DNA from 3 places in the Megalodesulfovibrio paquesii genome. Region 3 is predicted to be linked to each of the others. Evidence: riboswitches for the same ligand, from Rfam matches in the RefSeq annotation. Region 3 holds a riboswitch; each other region holds the start of a gene.
What was found. A riboswitch is a leader RNA that binds a small molecule or an ion and turns the genes downstream of it on or off. The one in region 3 is predicted to bind cobalamin.
Positions count from the first base shown of each region.

Region 1 (5,012 bases), on a different contig from region 3:
GCCATTCCACAAGGATGAATTCCACATGGTCCTGCTCGAAGACCAGCGGCTTCACGCTCACATCCACTGGGTAGAGGTGGCCGGCGCTGTCCGCGTTGAGACTTTGATATCGCGACGGACGCCCGGCCAGGGCATCGGCGACAGCCTGGCGGGTGGAGGCGGTCCCGTGCGGGGCTTCGGGGCGCCACCAGCGTTGTTCCCAAAACGCACAGCCAAGCACCTGCTCAAGGGAGGCATCAATTCGCAGCAAGGCCGCCTGATTCACCTTGAGCACCTTGCCCATAGGGTCTAGCAAGGCGACGTACTGATTGGCATTTTCGAAAAGCGCTACCAGCATTTCCTCGTTGTGCTTGCAGCGGTCCTGCCAAAACCGGGCCCGCGTTGCAGAGCGGATGAGAAACGCCAGAAAGGCCAGCAGCAGCACATCGGCCAGCACCATTCCGGTGATCACGGTTCGTGCGGCGCTCTGCCAGCGCGACATGGCTTCGGAATAGGGCTGCTCCAGGATCAGGCGCCCCCCCTCAGGGGTGGGCAGCGTGGCTCGCAACACGGAGGAGGAAAAATCCGGGGAGCCTTGAAGCAGGCGTAGTGGGTCCTGCCCCGGACGCTCCAGAATCAGGAGGCTTTGCGGTGGCAACAATTCCTTCAGGAGGGCGTCCGGTGGCGGAAACGCCAGGGCGCCTTCGCCCTGCACGGCGACAAGCCTTGCCTCCAGTCGTTCCAGAGCAGCGCGTTCTGCGGCAACGCGGTGCTGGCGATAATGCATGGCAAAATAGCCATTGAGCACCAAAAGAAAAATCCCTGCAAAAATACATATTTGCAGAGTGTGTCTTGAGAAAAGTGGCTGCGACGCAGCAGATGACAAGGAGGTGCCGGCCATGAGGCTCAACAGGATGTATAAGGATGTGCCAAAAAGGACGTGCGGAAGTGGGTAGCTCCTTACCATGGGTGCCTGAACAGGTCCAGCGGCAAATTATCACAATAATGTCAAGGGAATAGCAATCCTAAAAAAGAGGAGAAAGCGGGTGTTCAGGCAACAGCATCCAGGACCAGATGGCTGAGATAGCCCAACACGGCGGCAAGGTAGCCCGGGAGAACGGCCTGCCAGGGAAGTTGATAGAACCACAGGGGCAAGGCGCAGACCAGGGCCGGGATAAGAAGCGCCGCCCACCACCGGTGCGTAAAGCCCCGGTGGCGCGAAATGGCGGGCAGCATGGCAATAAATCCTAATATTGCCGACCACTTGTATCGCTCTTGGGCCATGAGTACCATGTCCACCACGGCCAGGAGGGCGTAAAAAAGGTGCTGGCCCTTGGAGTTGGTGTCCACATCCGGGAAGATGGAAGCGCCCAACCCGATGAGCATCAGCATGGTGGCGGTAAAGGGATCGAAGGTGGCCAGGTTGTGATGGTGTGCCGCTGCCAGTCCACCTCCAATCACAACACCACCGAAGGCGAGGTGCAGCTTGTATCCGGGCATACTCATCTCTGGGCTCAGGTGCGTCCAGCCATTTCCTTGCTGCTCACGCGTGGAAAGTCAAGATTTCAGTGGTTGATCGATGTTTCACGTGAAATAACATCCTTGAATTATTGTCTATTATTTTTGACGAGAGTGGGGAAGGGTGGCTGTTGGTTGCGCCGGGTTGATGTGTGTTGATCACAGTGGGGCACAGCCCCTTTTGACTTCTCCGCCCCCCTGCGCTAGACAGCCCGCAAGAACAGGAAACGGAAGACGGTGTAAATCCGTCGCGGACGCGCCGCTGTAACCGGCAATCTCCCCGCCTGGGCCACTGTTTCTGCGGAAATGGGAAGGGTCAGGCATTGCGCAAGGGGCCGGAAGCCAGAAGACGCCCTGTTCTGGAGCAAGACTGCCTCGCGTGCCAGGCAGGAGTGGCAACCAGTCTGCATACGCGCGTTTGCCAGGAGCCCGGCGCTCCCGAACGCGTTTGCGCCGTTGTGTTGTTCCCGCCCCTGTGTTCCCCCCGCGTTGCATCTCCGCTCCTTTGTTCAACACGCGAACGGCAAGGAGTTTTGGCAATGGAAACGCATGTGCTTGGATTTCCCAGAATCGGCTCGGCCCGCGAGCTCAAGGTTGCCCTGGAAAAACGTTGGCGCGGTGAGAGCAGCGCAGAACAGCTGGATGCCACCGCGCGCGAGCTCAAAATCCGGCATTGGGCCCTCCAGCGCGAGGCCGGGCTCTCCCTGGTGGCTGTCGGAGATTTCTCCCTGTACGACCACGTGCTGGACACGGCGGTCGCACTGGGGCTTGTGCCGCCCCGCTTTGTGGCCCAGGACGGCGAATCGGCTCAGGACCGCTACTTCCGCATGGCCAGGGGCGACGCCGCCCGCAACCTCCCGGCCATGGCCATGAAAAAGTGGTTTGATACCAACTACCACTTTATGGTTCCCGAGCTCTCGCCCGGCCTGCAGCCCACCCCGGGGGGCCTGCCCGCCATTGAGGATGCCGCCCTGGCCCAGTCCCTGGGATTTCGACCCAAAACCGTGCTGCTTGGGCCCATCACCTTTCTGAGCCTGTGCCGCGAGGATCATGGTGCGGACCGCTGGGCGCTCATGCCCGCGCTGCTGGAGGCCTACGCCGAACTTGTGCGGCAGGCGGCCGTGCGCAGCAAGTGGATCCAGCTGGATGAGCCGATTCTGTGCACCGAGATGTCCCCGGACGCCCGGGCCTTTTTTGCCCAGTCCTGCAAGGCCATCCGCCGTGCTGCGGGCGATTGTCCCGTGATGCTGGCTGCCTACTATGGCCCACTTGGGCGAAATCTGGAGCTGGCTCTGGACTCTGGCTTTGCAGCCGTGCATGTGGACGCCGTGCGCGGCCGGCAGGAGCTGGAGGCCGTGGTCAGCCGTCTGCCTGGCGGCATGCGGCTCTCCCTCGGACTGGTGGACGGGCGCAATATCTGGAAAACTGATCTGAATGCGGCCCGCCAGCGGGCTGAGGAACTGGCCCGCCGCCTGGGAGTGGAGCGGCTGCTGCTCGGCTCCAGCTGCAGCCTGTTGCACAGCCCGGTGGATCTGGAGTCGGAAACGCTCCTGCCTGCACGCGAGCGACGCTGGATGGCCTTTGCCGCGCAAAAGTGCCGCGAGGTGGCCGCGCTTGGGGAGGCCGTGGCGGGCAATGCGGACGAGGCTTTTTTTGCGGAGAATGCCGCCTGCCTGGCCGAGCGCAGGGCTGCTCCGGAACTGTGCGACCCGGCCGTTCGCGAACGGATCGCTGCGGTGGAGCCGGCAATGACCCGCAGGCAAAGCCCGTTCCCGGTGCGCAAAGGGCTGCAGCAGGCGGCACTGCAGCTGCCGCTCTTGCCCACCACCACCATCGGCTCCTTTCCGCAAACGGCCGAGATCCGAACCGCCCGTCTGGCCCACCGCCGCGGCGAGATGAGCAACGATGCCTATGCACAGTTCCTGGAACAGACCATTGCCGACACCGTCGCCCGGCAGGAGGCGCTGGGTCTGGACGTGCTGGTGCATGGCGAATCCGAACGCAATGACATGGTGGAATACTTCGGCCAGATGCTCCAGGGCTTTCGCTTCAGCGGTAACGGCTGGGTGCAGAGCTACGGCAGCCGCTGCGTCAAGCCGCCCATCATTCTGGGGGATGTTTCCCGCCCCGGCCCCATGACCCTGCGCTGGATCGGCCATGCCCAGTCCCTGACCAGGAAGCCGGTCAAGGGCATGCTCACCGGTCCGGTGACCATCCTGAACTGGAGCTTCGTGCGCGATGACCTGCCACGCTCGGAGGTCTGCAGGCAGATCGCCCTGGCCATCCGCGATGAAGTGCAGGATCTGGAAGCCGCGGGTGTACAGATCATCCAGATCGATGAAGCCGCGTTCCGCGAGGGGTTGCCTCTGGCTCCCGAGGCCCAGGAGACCTATCTGGAGTGGGCCGTGGAGGCCTTCCGTCTGGCCTCCTCCGGCGTGCAGGATGGCACCCAGATCCACACCCATATGTGCTACAGCGAGTTCGGCCCCATCCTGCGCTGGATTGCGGCCATGGATGCGGATGTGGTCAGCATCGAGTCCAGCCGCAGTGGCATGACCCTGCTGCAGGCCTTCAACGACTTTGATTACCCCAACGACATCGGCCCTGGCATCTACGATATTCACAGCCCCCGCGTGCCCGAGGTGGAGGAGATGGTGCAGCTGCTGCGCAAGGCGCTGGAAGTCATCGACGCCGAACGGCTCTGGGTCAATCCGGATTGCGGCCTGAAAACCCGCGCCTGGCCGGAAACCATGCGCAGCCTGGCCAACCTCGTCGCCGCGGCCAAGGCCGTCCGGGCCGAGGTGCAGGGCAGATAGGACGAGACCAGAAAACGAGAGGGAGCCCCTTTTGAAAAGAGGCTCCCTCTCACACGGGTCGTTCTCAAAGGAACATGCTCTAGAACATGTTCTTTTCGCTGTCGGCCAGGGTCTTTTCGATGACTTCCTGCAGGGCCGGGGGCAGGCCCTGGATGTCCACGTTCAGGAAGCCCCGGACGATGGTGGAGGTGGCTTCATCCTCGTCCAGGCCACGGGCCATGAGGTATTCGATTTCTTCCTGGTCAATCTTGCCCACGGCAGCTTCGTGGGAAAGCTCCACGCCGTCCACGTCGGCCACCAGTTCGGGGATGGCGTGGATCTTGCCGCCGCCCAGGATCAGCCCCTTGCATTCCAGGTGCCCCTTGGCAGGCACGTGGGTGCCGGAGATGCGGCCGCGGTTGATGATCACGCCGCCGGTGGTCAGGGTGCGGGCGATGATTTCCGTGCGGGTGTTGGGCGCGTTCAGCACCACCTCGCTGCCGGCGTCCACATAGGAGCCGGGAGGGGTGACCACCACGGAGTTGAAGCGGGCCACGGCGCCTTCGCCGTCCAGGGTGATCTTGGGATACATCTGCAAATCCCGTACGGGCTTGAGCAGGATGTAGTTGTTGATGAACACGCCATCCTGCCCGACCACGCCAGCAGACCGGGGACGCACGGTGGTGTCCTCGCCCCAGTTGTGGATCATGGTGAAGGACA
Region 1 covers NZ_BAAIGQ010000005.1:845,543-850,554, forward strand. Annotated here, with positions in the region: gene ACYQ00_RS10410 (PAS domain-containing sensor histidine kinase) at 1-766, opposite strand, end outside; gene ACYQ00_RS10415 (metal-dependent hydrolase) at 1,030-1,485, opposite strand; cobalamin riboswitch at 1,727-1,848, shown strand; gene metE (5-methyltetrahydropteroyltriglutamate--homocysteine S-methyltransferase) at 2,037-4,313, shown strand; gene ACYQ00_RS10425 (SufB/SufD family protein) at 4,393-5,012, opposite strand, start outside.
Region 1: it holds a riboswitch for cobalamin, as region 3 does, so the genes downstream of both, metE (5-methyltetrahydropteroyltriglutamate--homocysteine S-methyltransferase) here and ACYQ00_RS20525 (ribonucleoside triphosphate reductase) in region 3, are expected to answer to the same signal.

Region 2 (5,012 bases), on a different contig from region 3:
AAGCGCTATGGCGACACCCAGGCCCTGCACCCCTGCGAGCTGACCCTGGAACCCGGGGAAATCGTGGCCCTGCTGGGGCCTTCCGGCTGCGGCAAGACGACCCTGCTGCGTCTGGTGGCCGGCCTGTGTGCCCCGGATCCTGGTGGCACGGTGCGCTATGGCGGGGAGGATGTGACTGCCTTGCCCGTGGAATCGCGCGGGGTGGGCATGGTCTTCCAGCATTACGCCCTGTTCCCGCACATGACCGTGCAGGCGAACATCGGCTATGGCCTGAAGCTGCGTCGCACCTCCCCGGAAAAGCTGGCCCGGCGGGTAGGGGAGCTGGTGGAACTGATGCATCTGAACGGGCTGGAAGGGCGACGGCCGGCAGAGCTTTCCGGCGGGCAGAAGCAGCGTGTGGCCCTGGCGCGGGCCCTGGCCATCCAGCCAAGGGTGCTGCTGCTTGACGAACCCCTGACGGCCCTGGACGCCAAGCTCAAGGAATCGCTCCGCGACGAACTGGCCGTGCTGCTGCGGCGGCTGGGCATCACCACCTTGCACGTGACCCACGATCAGCAGGAGGCCATGGTCATTGCCGATCGGCTGGCCGTGATGCACCAGGGCCGCATTGTGCAGACCGGCAGTGCGGAGGCGCTGTACGAACAACCGGCCCACCCGTTCGTGGCCCAGTTTCTGGGCCGGGTGAACCGCCTGGAACGCAGCGCCGAGGATCTGGCGCAGGGGGTGATCCGTCTGGGTGGGGTACGGGTTGCCTGTCCGCCCCAGCTGGCCGGTCAGCAGGCCGTGCTACTGCGGCCCGAGGACGTGGCCGTGGGGGACGTGGCCGTGGGGGAACGGCATCCGGATCTGCCCGACGAACCCCTGGCCACGGTGGTCCAGCGCGCCTATCTGGGCGAACGCATCCAGCTGCGGCTTTCCACCCAGGAAGGGCATGAGATGCTCTGTTATGCGAACAAGCCCTGTCCCTTTCATCCGGGAGCCACGGTGACTGTGCGCTTCCCGCAACACCGCCTCTTGCCGGCAACCGAGTCATGAACGAACTCTTTCTCATCGCCCACATTTCCGATCTGCACATCAAGCTGCCGGGCCGCCTGGCATACGGGCGCGTGGACATTGCCGCCGGCCTCGTCCAATGCCTGGAGACACTGGCCCGCCTGCCCCAGCAACCCGATGCCGTGCTGCTTACCGGCGACCTGACGGATTTCGGCCGGCCCGAGGAGTATGACCACTTGCTGGAACTGCTTACGGCCACGCCCCTGCCCATGTACCCCGTGCCGGGAAATCATGACCAGCGCGCGGCCCTGGCTGCGGCATTTGCACGCCACGGCCGCCCCCTGCCGGTATCCCCAGAATCGGAATTCCTGCAGTACAGCTGCGACATCGGCCCCCTGCGCCTGCTGGCCCTGGATACCCTCATCCCTGGCGCGGCAGCGGGTGGCCTCTGCCCGGCCCGGCTGGCCTGGCTGGCCAGGGAACTGGCCAGAACCCCGCGCCGGCCCACGGTGCTGGCCATGCACCACCCGCCCATGCACACCTTTATCGGCCACATGGACGACATCGGCTTCGTGGAAGGGCTCGACGGGCTGCGCACATTGCTCATCGCCCACCCGCAGGTGGAGCTGGTGGCCTGCGGGCATCTGCACCGGTTGATTGCCGGACAGTGCGGCGGGCGCAGGGTACTGACGGCGCCGGCGCCCGCACATCAGGTGGCCCTGGATCTCCGCCCCGATGCGCCCTCGCAGTTCATGCTGGAACCCCCGGGTTTTCTGCTTCACGCCTGGTCATGCAGGAATGGCCTGGTGAGCCACCAGGTCTTCAGCGGTCAGCATGAGGGGCCGTATCCTTTTTTTGACGAACACGGCCTCATTGACGACTGAATCGGGCCTGGCTCGGGCCTGGCGCGTCGAGCAGGAGGGTCCGGGGGCGCATGGAAAGCGCGGCGGCCAGGGAAATGTCCAGGTCATTCAGTGCAGGATTCTGACTGCCAGGATACTTACTGTACCGTGCCTGTTCCAGGGCCAGCAGGATCGGGCAGGGCAGGGTCATGGGATGCTCCATGTCGGCAATGCGCGGTCCCTGCTGTTGCAAGGCCCGCAGGCCGCGCCGCCGATGAGCACGGGCGCGGCCAGGGCGCCATCAGAAATGTGCATGATGCTCTCCATGATGATGGCCACAACTCGCGGCCGGATGCTCCTGCTGCAGCGAGGTGAAGGCATGACGGAGATGTTCCATCCATAGCGCCCGGAATGGCGCGTGCTCCAGCGTTCCGGTGGGTCGGGTCAGGACCTCGATGCCCGCGGCCTGGAGCATCGTTTTCCAGGACCGGGAAGACTGGCCCAGGATGTCCACCTGCACGTGATGTCCCGGCACGCTCATGAACGGCACCAGCCAGCAGCGGGCCGCGCCGGCCGCCTGCAGCCGGTCAAGAACAGCCGCGATGCCCAGTCGCTCCCCAGGCCGGCCCATCAGCGCGCCAAGAAAGGCAAGCGGGTCGTCCTGGCGGATGCAGGCCTCAAAATCCAGATAACGCTGCTGCCCGTGATGGTAGGTGCCATGGCCCACGAGCACCACGGCCTCTTCCTGCCGGCGCTCGGGAGGAATGTATCCTGCCAGGGCCTGCCGGGCGCGGGCGAGGTCTTCCTCGCTGGTCAGGAGGGGGCTTCCGATGACAACCTGCTGAAATCCCTTGCGTGGATGCTGGTAGGCCAGGGCCTGGTCACGGGTCCAATGGTATTCCACTCCAGGCACGGTGTGCAGGGATTGCACCACCAGATGGGTCACCCCGTCATCGTGCAGCCGGGAGAGGGCCACGGCCACGGAATCCTGCGATTGGCCTCGCGCGGCCAGCTTTCGCCGCACCTTGTGGGCCGTGTACGCCCAGGCCACAGGAACGCCGGGGAACTGCTCCCTGACCTCGGCCTCCATGGCTGCGTAGCCCTGGCCCGCATCGGCAAGGGCTACCCCGAAGGCGGCCAGGAGAATGCCCGGCCGGGCAGGCCGGGGCCGGCCAGGGGCGTGGTGGTGCTCATGATCATGCGCGTGATCATGAGTCTCATGATGCACACCATCCTCATCCGCATGTGCATGATCGTGCCGGCAAAGCCGGTCCTGCCCGCTTCCGTTCCCGTGATCATGGTGATGGCAGCAGTGCAGAAAAGGGTCGAGAACAGGGCTGGGCATGAAAAATACTCCTCACTCGATTCCGGATTGGACAACACCAGTATCCGCCGGATTTCGAGGAGGAGCGACACACGCAGGCAAGCGCCGACATCCCCGTGCCGGCAAAGACCCGTTGCCTGGGGTGACACGTCTGGCAGGTATTCTGGCTCCCCCGGACTCCGCCCCGCCTTCCCATCCGTGTCGGACAGTGGCGCGCATGGGGCATTGTGCTTCCCTGCGTTGCAGGGCCGGGGCTACAGCGGCGGGTCCGCTCCGGATTCACACCGGATTCCCTCTTGTGCTCCTTGGCGGAACACCAGACGCGCTGTTCGTATCGCGCAGGATGCCACGTCGTCAAGATGCATGCCACACAGCAGGCAGGGGCGCTGCATCCACCCGACAATGGCGCAGCCGGTGGCGGTTGCTCCATGCCATCGAACAGCTGCCGAAAAGCTGCCGGTCAATGGTGGTAAAGGTATCACAGCGCGGCCATTGCCTGTTCCCCGGGCTGTTGCAGCGCCGGTGACTTGGTGGCCCCCCTTCGCCAGACTGGGACTCGTTGAGGTGACCAGCGTCAACGCGTGGCGAGTGCGCGCGGTGTGTCGTCAGAGGAAGTGCAGCGTCCCGACATGTGGGATCCGCCGGCCCGGGCCATGGCGTAGCCCATCAGGGAGAAGGTGTTGGCATTGTGCAGTACGGTCGCAGCCAGAGGCGAAAGCACGCCGGCGGCGGCCAGGGCCAGCAGGCTGGTGTTGACGGCCACGCCTTGCCACAGGCAATGCTGCAGGATTCGATGCTGCCGCAACGCGATGTACCGGCCCGCGCAGAGGGCGCGCAGATCCTCTTGCAGGATGATCGCCTGGGCCGAGGCCTGAGCCAGATCCCCGCCATGCGGCATGCAGATGCCCAGGTCCGCGCTGGCCAGGGCTGGCGCGTCGTTCACGCCATCCCCGACTACGGCCACGCAGTGGCCTTTCCTTTTCAACTGCCCGACGATGCGGGCCTTGTCTTCTGGTTTGAGCTCCCAGTGAATGGCGTCCAGTTCCGGCAGCTGATCCAGGAGCTGTGCGGCGGTCCGGCGATGGTCACCGGTAAGGACCACCAGTTTTTGGACGCCGAGCTGTCGCAGTCCCTGCAATGCGGTCCTGGCCTCGGGCCGCACCTGTTCCTGCAGGCCGAGAACGCCTTGAATGACGGTGCCCTGGACCACATACAGGGCCATCTTGCCCTGGGCTCGCAACGCAGCGGCCAGCTGCTCCGCATGCGCGTTGCCCGACCAGATTGTTTCCGGAAACTGATCCAGAAACCGCCGGCTGCCGATCAGGGCGCGGACGCCATCCACCACGCCGCAGACGCCATGGGAAACATGGTATTCAACCTCGCCGATCGGATCGAGGAGCAGGCCTGCCCGGTGGGCTTCGGCCAGAACCCCGCGGGCCACGGGATGCCCGTAATGTTGCTCCAGGCGCGCAGCCAGAGTCAGGACAGCCTCGGGCGACCAGTTCTGCAGGGGGAGGATGTCCGTGACGCGCAGCTCCCGCGTGGTCAGCGTGCCGGTTTTGTCAAAGACTACCGCATCCACCCGGGCCAGGGCATCCAGCGCCCGGCCGCCCTTGAGCAGCAGCCCGGCCTTGGCTGCAGCGCACAGGCTGCTGCGCACGGCCAGACGCGAAGGGAATTTGACGGAGCAGACGAAGTCGATTGAGGCCACTGAAGCCGTGCAGGCCATATCCCTGGTAAAGGCAAACGCTCCCGCGCCGAGGGCCACTGTGGCCGGGGCGAGGCGGTCGGCCGCGATTTCGCCTTTGATCTCGGGCAAGGCTTTGGTTTGGAGGGTGTTTTCCAAAAACCGA
Region 2 covers NZ_BAAIGQ010000005.1:986,613-991,624, forward strand. Annotated here, with positions in the region: gene ACYQ00_RS11050 (ABC transporter ATP-binding protein) at 1-1,035, shown strand, start outside; gene ACYQ00_RS11055 (phosphodiesterase) at 1,032-1,877, shown strand; gene ACYQ00_RS11060 (hypothetical protein) at 1,864-2,046, opposite strand; gene ACYQ00_RS11065 (sirohydrochlorin cobaltochelatase) at 2,137-3,180, opposite strand; cobalamin riboswitch at 3,296-3,495, opposite strand; gene ACYQ00_RS11070 (heavy metal translocating P-type ATPase) at 3,734-5,012, opposite strand, start outside.
Region 2: it holds a riboswitch for cobalamin, as region 3 does, so the genes downstream of both, ACYQ00_RS11065 (sirohydrochlorin cobaltochelatase) here and ACYQ00_RS20525 (ribonucleoside triphosphate reductase) in region 3, are expected to answer to the same signal.

Region 3 (5,012 bases):
GCCTCGTCAAGCAGGGCCGGATGCCAGGTGGTGCGGACCTCGAAGGCAACGCCGCTGCGCTGCAGCAGCTCCAGGCTGGCAAAGGCCGGCTCCGCGCTGCCGGGGCGGCCGGTGATGCGGTCGTACAGCGCGCGCGGGGCTTTGATGTCCAGGCCCACCCAGTTGCAACGCGGCAGCAGGGCCGCCAGCGCCTCCGGGAACATGCCCGCGGTGTGCAGCCCAAGGCGAAAGCCCAGGGCCCGGACCTCGGCCATGGCCTGCCGCAAGGCCGGCTGACGGGTCGGCTCGCCACCGGAAAAGACCACCGCATCCAGAATTCCCCGCCGGCTGCCCAGCCAGGCCAAGCACTCGGCCCAGCTGAGGGTGCCGACAGCGCCAGCGCCGGAGGCCAGGCCTGCCGCATGCGTCGGATTTGTCGGCTGATGATTCGGCTGCAGGGCCGCGTTGTGGCAGTAGGGGCAGCGCCAGGGGCAGCCCTGGCAGAAGAGCACCGCCGCCAGTGCGCCAGGGGTGTCCGGGTCGGCGTAATCCAGGGTGGACAGGGGCGCCAGTCCGCCGATGTTCAGGCTGGCCGCTTCATTGAAGGGCTGGCGCTCCTGTCCTGGTGTCGCAGGTTCGATCACAGCGCCGCGGGCTCGGCAAAACAGACGCGCTCGTCATACTCGCCCTGTTTGCCGATGTTGAAGGCCGATTTGGGACGGTAATAGCCCATGACCCGGGTCCAGATCTCGCAGGCCTGTTCCCGGCCTTCGGCGGCGCAGCGCGGGCAGCTGGCGTGCTCGCCGGTCAGGTAGCCGTGCACGTCGCAAATGGAAAAGGTAGGCGTGACGGTAATGTACGGCAGGGCAAAGCGGGAGAGCGCCCGCCGCACCAGGGCCTTGCAAGCCTCCACGCTGGAGACGCGCTCGCCCAGGTACAGGTGCAGCACCGTGCCGCCAGTGTACTTGCGCTGCAGGGTCTCCTGCCGGGCCAGAGCCTCGAAGGGATCGTCCGTAAAGCCCACGGGCAGCTGGGAGGAGTTGGTATAATAGGGCTTTTCCGAAGTGCCCGCCTGGAGGATGCCGGGGAAGCGTTTGCGGTCTTCCTTGGCAAAACGATAGGTGGTGCCTTCGGCCGGGGTGGCTTCCAGGTTGTACAGATGGCCGGTTTCTTCCTGGAATTCGGTCATGCGCTCCCGGACATGATCCAGCAGCCGCACGGCCAGGGCATAGCCGGCTGGGGTGGTGATGTCCTCGGCATCATTGGTGAAGTTGCGGACCATCTCATTGAGGCCGTTGACGCCGATGGTGGAGAAGTGGTTGCGCAGGGAGCCGAGGTAGCGCTTGGTGTATGGGAACAGCCCGGCGTCCATGCGCCGGCTGATCTCCTTGCGTTTGATCTCCAGGCTGGTCTTGGCAATGTCCAGCAGGGCATCCAGGCGGGCGAGCAGGGCGGCTTCGTCCCCACGGTGCATGTAGCCCAGCCGGGCGCAGTTGATGGTCACCACGCCCACGGACCCGGTCTGCTCGGCGCTGCCAAAGAGCCCGTTGCCGCGCTTGAGCAGCTCGCGCAGGTCCAGCTGCAGCCGGCAGCACATGGAACGGACCATGTTCGGTTCCAGATCGGAATTCACGAAGTTCTGGAAATACGGCAGGCCGTATTTGGCTGTCATTTCAAACAAAATATCCACGTTGGGCGATTCCCAGGGGAAATCCTTGGTGATGTTGTACGTGGGGATGGGGAAGGTGAACACGCGGCCCTTGGCGTCCCCGGCGGTCATGACCTCGATGTACGCCCGGTTGATCATGTCCATCTCGTACTGCAACTCGCCGTAGGTAAAAGACATTTCCTCCCCGCCAATCACGGGACGCTGGCCGGCCAGATCCTCGGGGCAGGTCCAGTCGAAGGTCAGGTTGGTGAAGGGCGTCTGCGTGCCCCAGCGCGAGGGGACGTTCAAGTTATAGATAAGCTCCTGGATACACTGGCGAACCTGGTCATACTCCAGGGCGTCCTTGCGGATGAAGGGCGCCATGTAGGTATCAAAGGAGGAAAAGGCCTGCGCGCCGGCCCATTCGTTTTGCAAGGTCCCGAGAAAGTTGACGATTTGCCCAACAGCACTGGAAAGGTGCCGGGGCGGGTTGGCCTCCACCTTGTCCGGCACGCCGTTCAGGCCTTCCTGCAGCAGGGTGCGCAGGGACCAGCCGGCGCAGTAGCCGGCCAGCATGTCCAGGTCGTGGATATGCAGATCGCCTTCGCGGTGGGCCATGCCCACTTCAGGCGGGTACACGTGGCTCAGCCAGTAATTGGCCACCACCTTGCCGGAAACATTGAGGATCAGCCCGCCAAGGGAATAGCCCTGATTGGCATTGGCGGCCACGCGCCAGTCCTGCCGGTCCAGGTATTCATTGACCGAGGCGGCCACGTCCACCACGGTTTTCCGGTCCTGCCGCAGGCGTGCGCGCTGGTCCCGGTAGACGGAATAGGCGCGCATGGTCTGGAAATGATTGGCCGAAATAAGGACCTGTTCCACCACATCCTGAATGCGTTCGATATCCGGAATCTGCCCGGCAAAACGGTGGGAAAGGACCTTGACGGCCTGGGCGGTCAGCAGCCGGGCCTCGGTATCGTCAAACTCGCCCGTGGCCGCGCCGGCCCGGCGGATGGCAAAAAAGATCTTGTCCGCATCAAAGCCCACCACGGCGCCATCGCGCTTGCGAATGCGCGCAGGCACAGCCGCAGCCACACGGGGCGAGGCAGGAGGGGTGACGGATGGAAACAGCGGCTCCAGGGAGCCGTCGGAACTCAGTTCGGCGCAAGGCATCGGTTCCCGCATGGCATACTCCGCGATGCCGCCGCACTGCGCGGCATCGTCATGGAACCGAGGAAAGGAGGGCCTCCGGACGCAAACCAACGCGCCGGATGGCCGGGCCGCCTTCCCTCGAGGCTCCCAGTGGGTGCGTCCGCAAACGGGCGTTGCAGACGGCGCTGGCAGGTTTTCGGACTTGCGAACAAGCCGGCCGCAGGGCCGGGGGCCTACTGTCCGCCGCTTCCCAGGCCCAAAGCCCAGTGCCTATGGCGGGGGTTGTTTTCGCTCACCGCTGCGGGGCAGCCCCGGATTTACACCGGGTTCCCTCTTGCCGCCGTCCCAGAAGGACAGGCGCCAGCACAGCCCTGATATACGTCCGGAGATGCGCTCAAGTCAACTCAGCTCAACAAAATTTGACTTCTGTCAACGGATCCCAACAGATGTCACGCTTGACCAACTGAAATTTGACTGGCTCCCTCCTTGTGATAGGATGATCCGGCAGCGAGCCTCCGCGCGATCCCCGCGCCAGCCTTGGATAAACGGGAGGAGCAACACATGCAGCCACACATGAAGCTTCCACACCATGGCCGGGGCATGCGGACAATCCTGATGGAATTTTTCACCAAACACATTGGACTTGTTGCGTTTATTTTTTTGCTTGCCACGGGCGGGCCGGCGGCCGCGGCGGCCGGACAGGACTGCTACCGCAACAGCCGCTTTGGCTACGAGCTGTGCCTTCCGGCCGGGGCGCTCACTGCCCGGCCCGAGGCGGACAACGGCGACGGCCGCCGCTTTCTTGCACCGGATGGGGGCATCGAACTGCTGGTCTGGGCCGCGCACAACGCCCTGGACGAGACCCTGCCCCAGGCCTATGCCCAGGCCCGGCAGGAGGACGGCCTGCAGGTGACCTATCACACCACCAAAAAGGATTGGTTCGTGGTGTCCGGGTATCTGAACGGCCGGATTCTCTACCAAAAGACCTGGTTGCGGCAGGACGTCTTCTATTCCATTCGCCTTGTGTACGACGCCGCCCGCAAGGCCGAGGTGGATCCCCTGCTACAGCGGGCGCTGGAGGGCTTTCATTTCTAGGGTGATGTCCGGGCGCGATCTTGCGGCTATTGAGGCGGCGGGGCAACGCCGGCCCTGGCAAAAATCTCGGCAGCAGGCAAGCCGTCCGGCAGCGGCTGCGTGGCGTTGGGCAGGCGGAAGAAGACCACCTCGCCATCGGCGCGGACCACTGCGGGCGGCGCTCCCGTCAGATCCTCCAGAGAGGTCACCAGAGCGGTGGCGTTGTCCGCGTAGCCCCGGCGGTCCACATACACCCCGGCAAACCCCAGACGCTGCAGCACCTCCAGCTGACGCGGCAGAGGCTCCCGGGCCAGGGCGCGGTAAAAGAGGTCGCCTTCGCGGCCCCGGATGCCGGCGTAGCTCCAGCGCAGGGTGCTCGAGTGCAGATATCCCGCCGCTAGGTCATAGGTTTCCAGCCGTTCCAAGGAAGGCTGCTCCGGAAATGGCATGTACGGCAGCTGATACACCGCGCTGCCCGGCGGCAGCTGGGCTTCAATGGATTGGATAAAGGCCTGCTCCTGCCGAAAAGCCTGGGCGGTCGCATTGATCTGGCCTGCAAAGGAGGGAAGGGTCTGATCCCACAGCCCGACGCGAAGCAGCAGCACCGCCAGCAAGGCCATGACCAGCCGGGCCCGCAGCGGGGAAAGCCAGCGTTCGCAGGCCAGCTGCAGCACCAGCAGCAGCGTGAACAACGCCCCAAAGGCCATGAAAATACTGATGCGGTTCCAGCTGCGCAACATGGGTGAGACAAAGGCCGAGAACATCGCCCCCAGGCCGCCGACTGTCCCGAACAGGAACAGGACCAGACCAAACACGCTCATGAGCCGCAGCCGGCGTTCCAGTGCGCCGCCTGCAGCGATGACAAGCAGATGCCAGAGGGACAACAGGAACCCTGCCGCACCCACAAGGCCCAGGGTGGCAGAGGTGTTCTCGTTGATCAGCGGCCGGGTTATGTTGTATGCTTTATTGTAATAGTTGAAAAAAAACAGCCGGTGATTCTCGCGCGGCAGCAGCAGCTGCATCATCTTGAAGCCCAGATACTCGGATTCCGCCGCATGCCGGGCCGCCACTTCCGGGTTGGGGCCGTGGAGCAGGTGATACCAGATTGAGGGCGCGACATTGAGAAACACCCCGCCGGCCACGGCGGCGCAGTACAGGC
Region 3 covers NZ_BAAIGQ010000009.1:6,025-11,036, forward strand. Annotated here, with positions in the region: gene ACYQ00_RS20520 (anaerobic ribonucleoside-triphosphate reductase activating protein) at 1-623, opposite strand, end outside; gene ACYQ00_RS20525 (ribonucleoside triphosphate reductase) at 620-2,812, opposite strand; cobalamin riboswitch at 2,950-3,159, opposite strand; gene ACYQ00_RS20530 (hypothetical protein) at 3,341-3,874, shown strand; gene ACYQ00_RS20535 (hypothetical protein) at 3,901-5,012, opposite strand, start outside.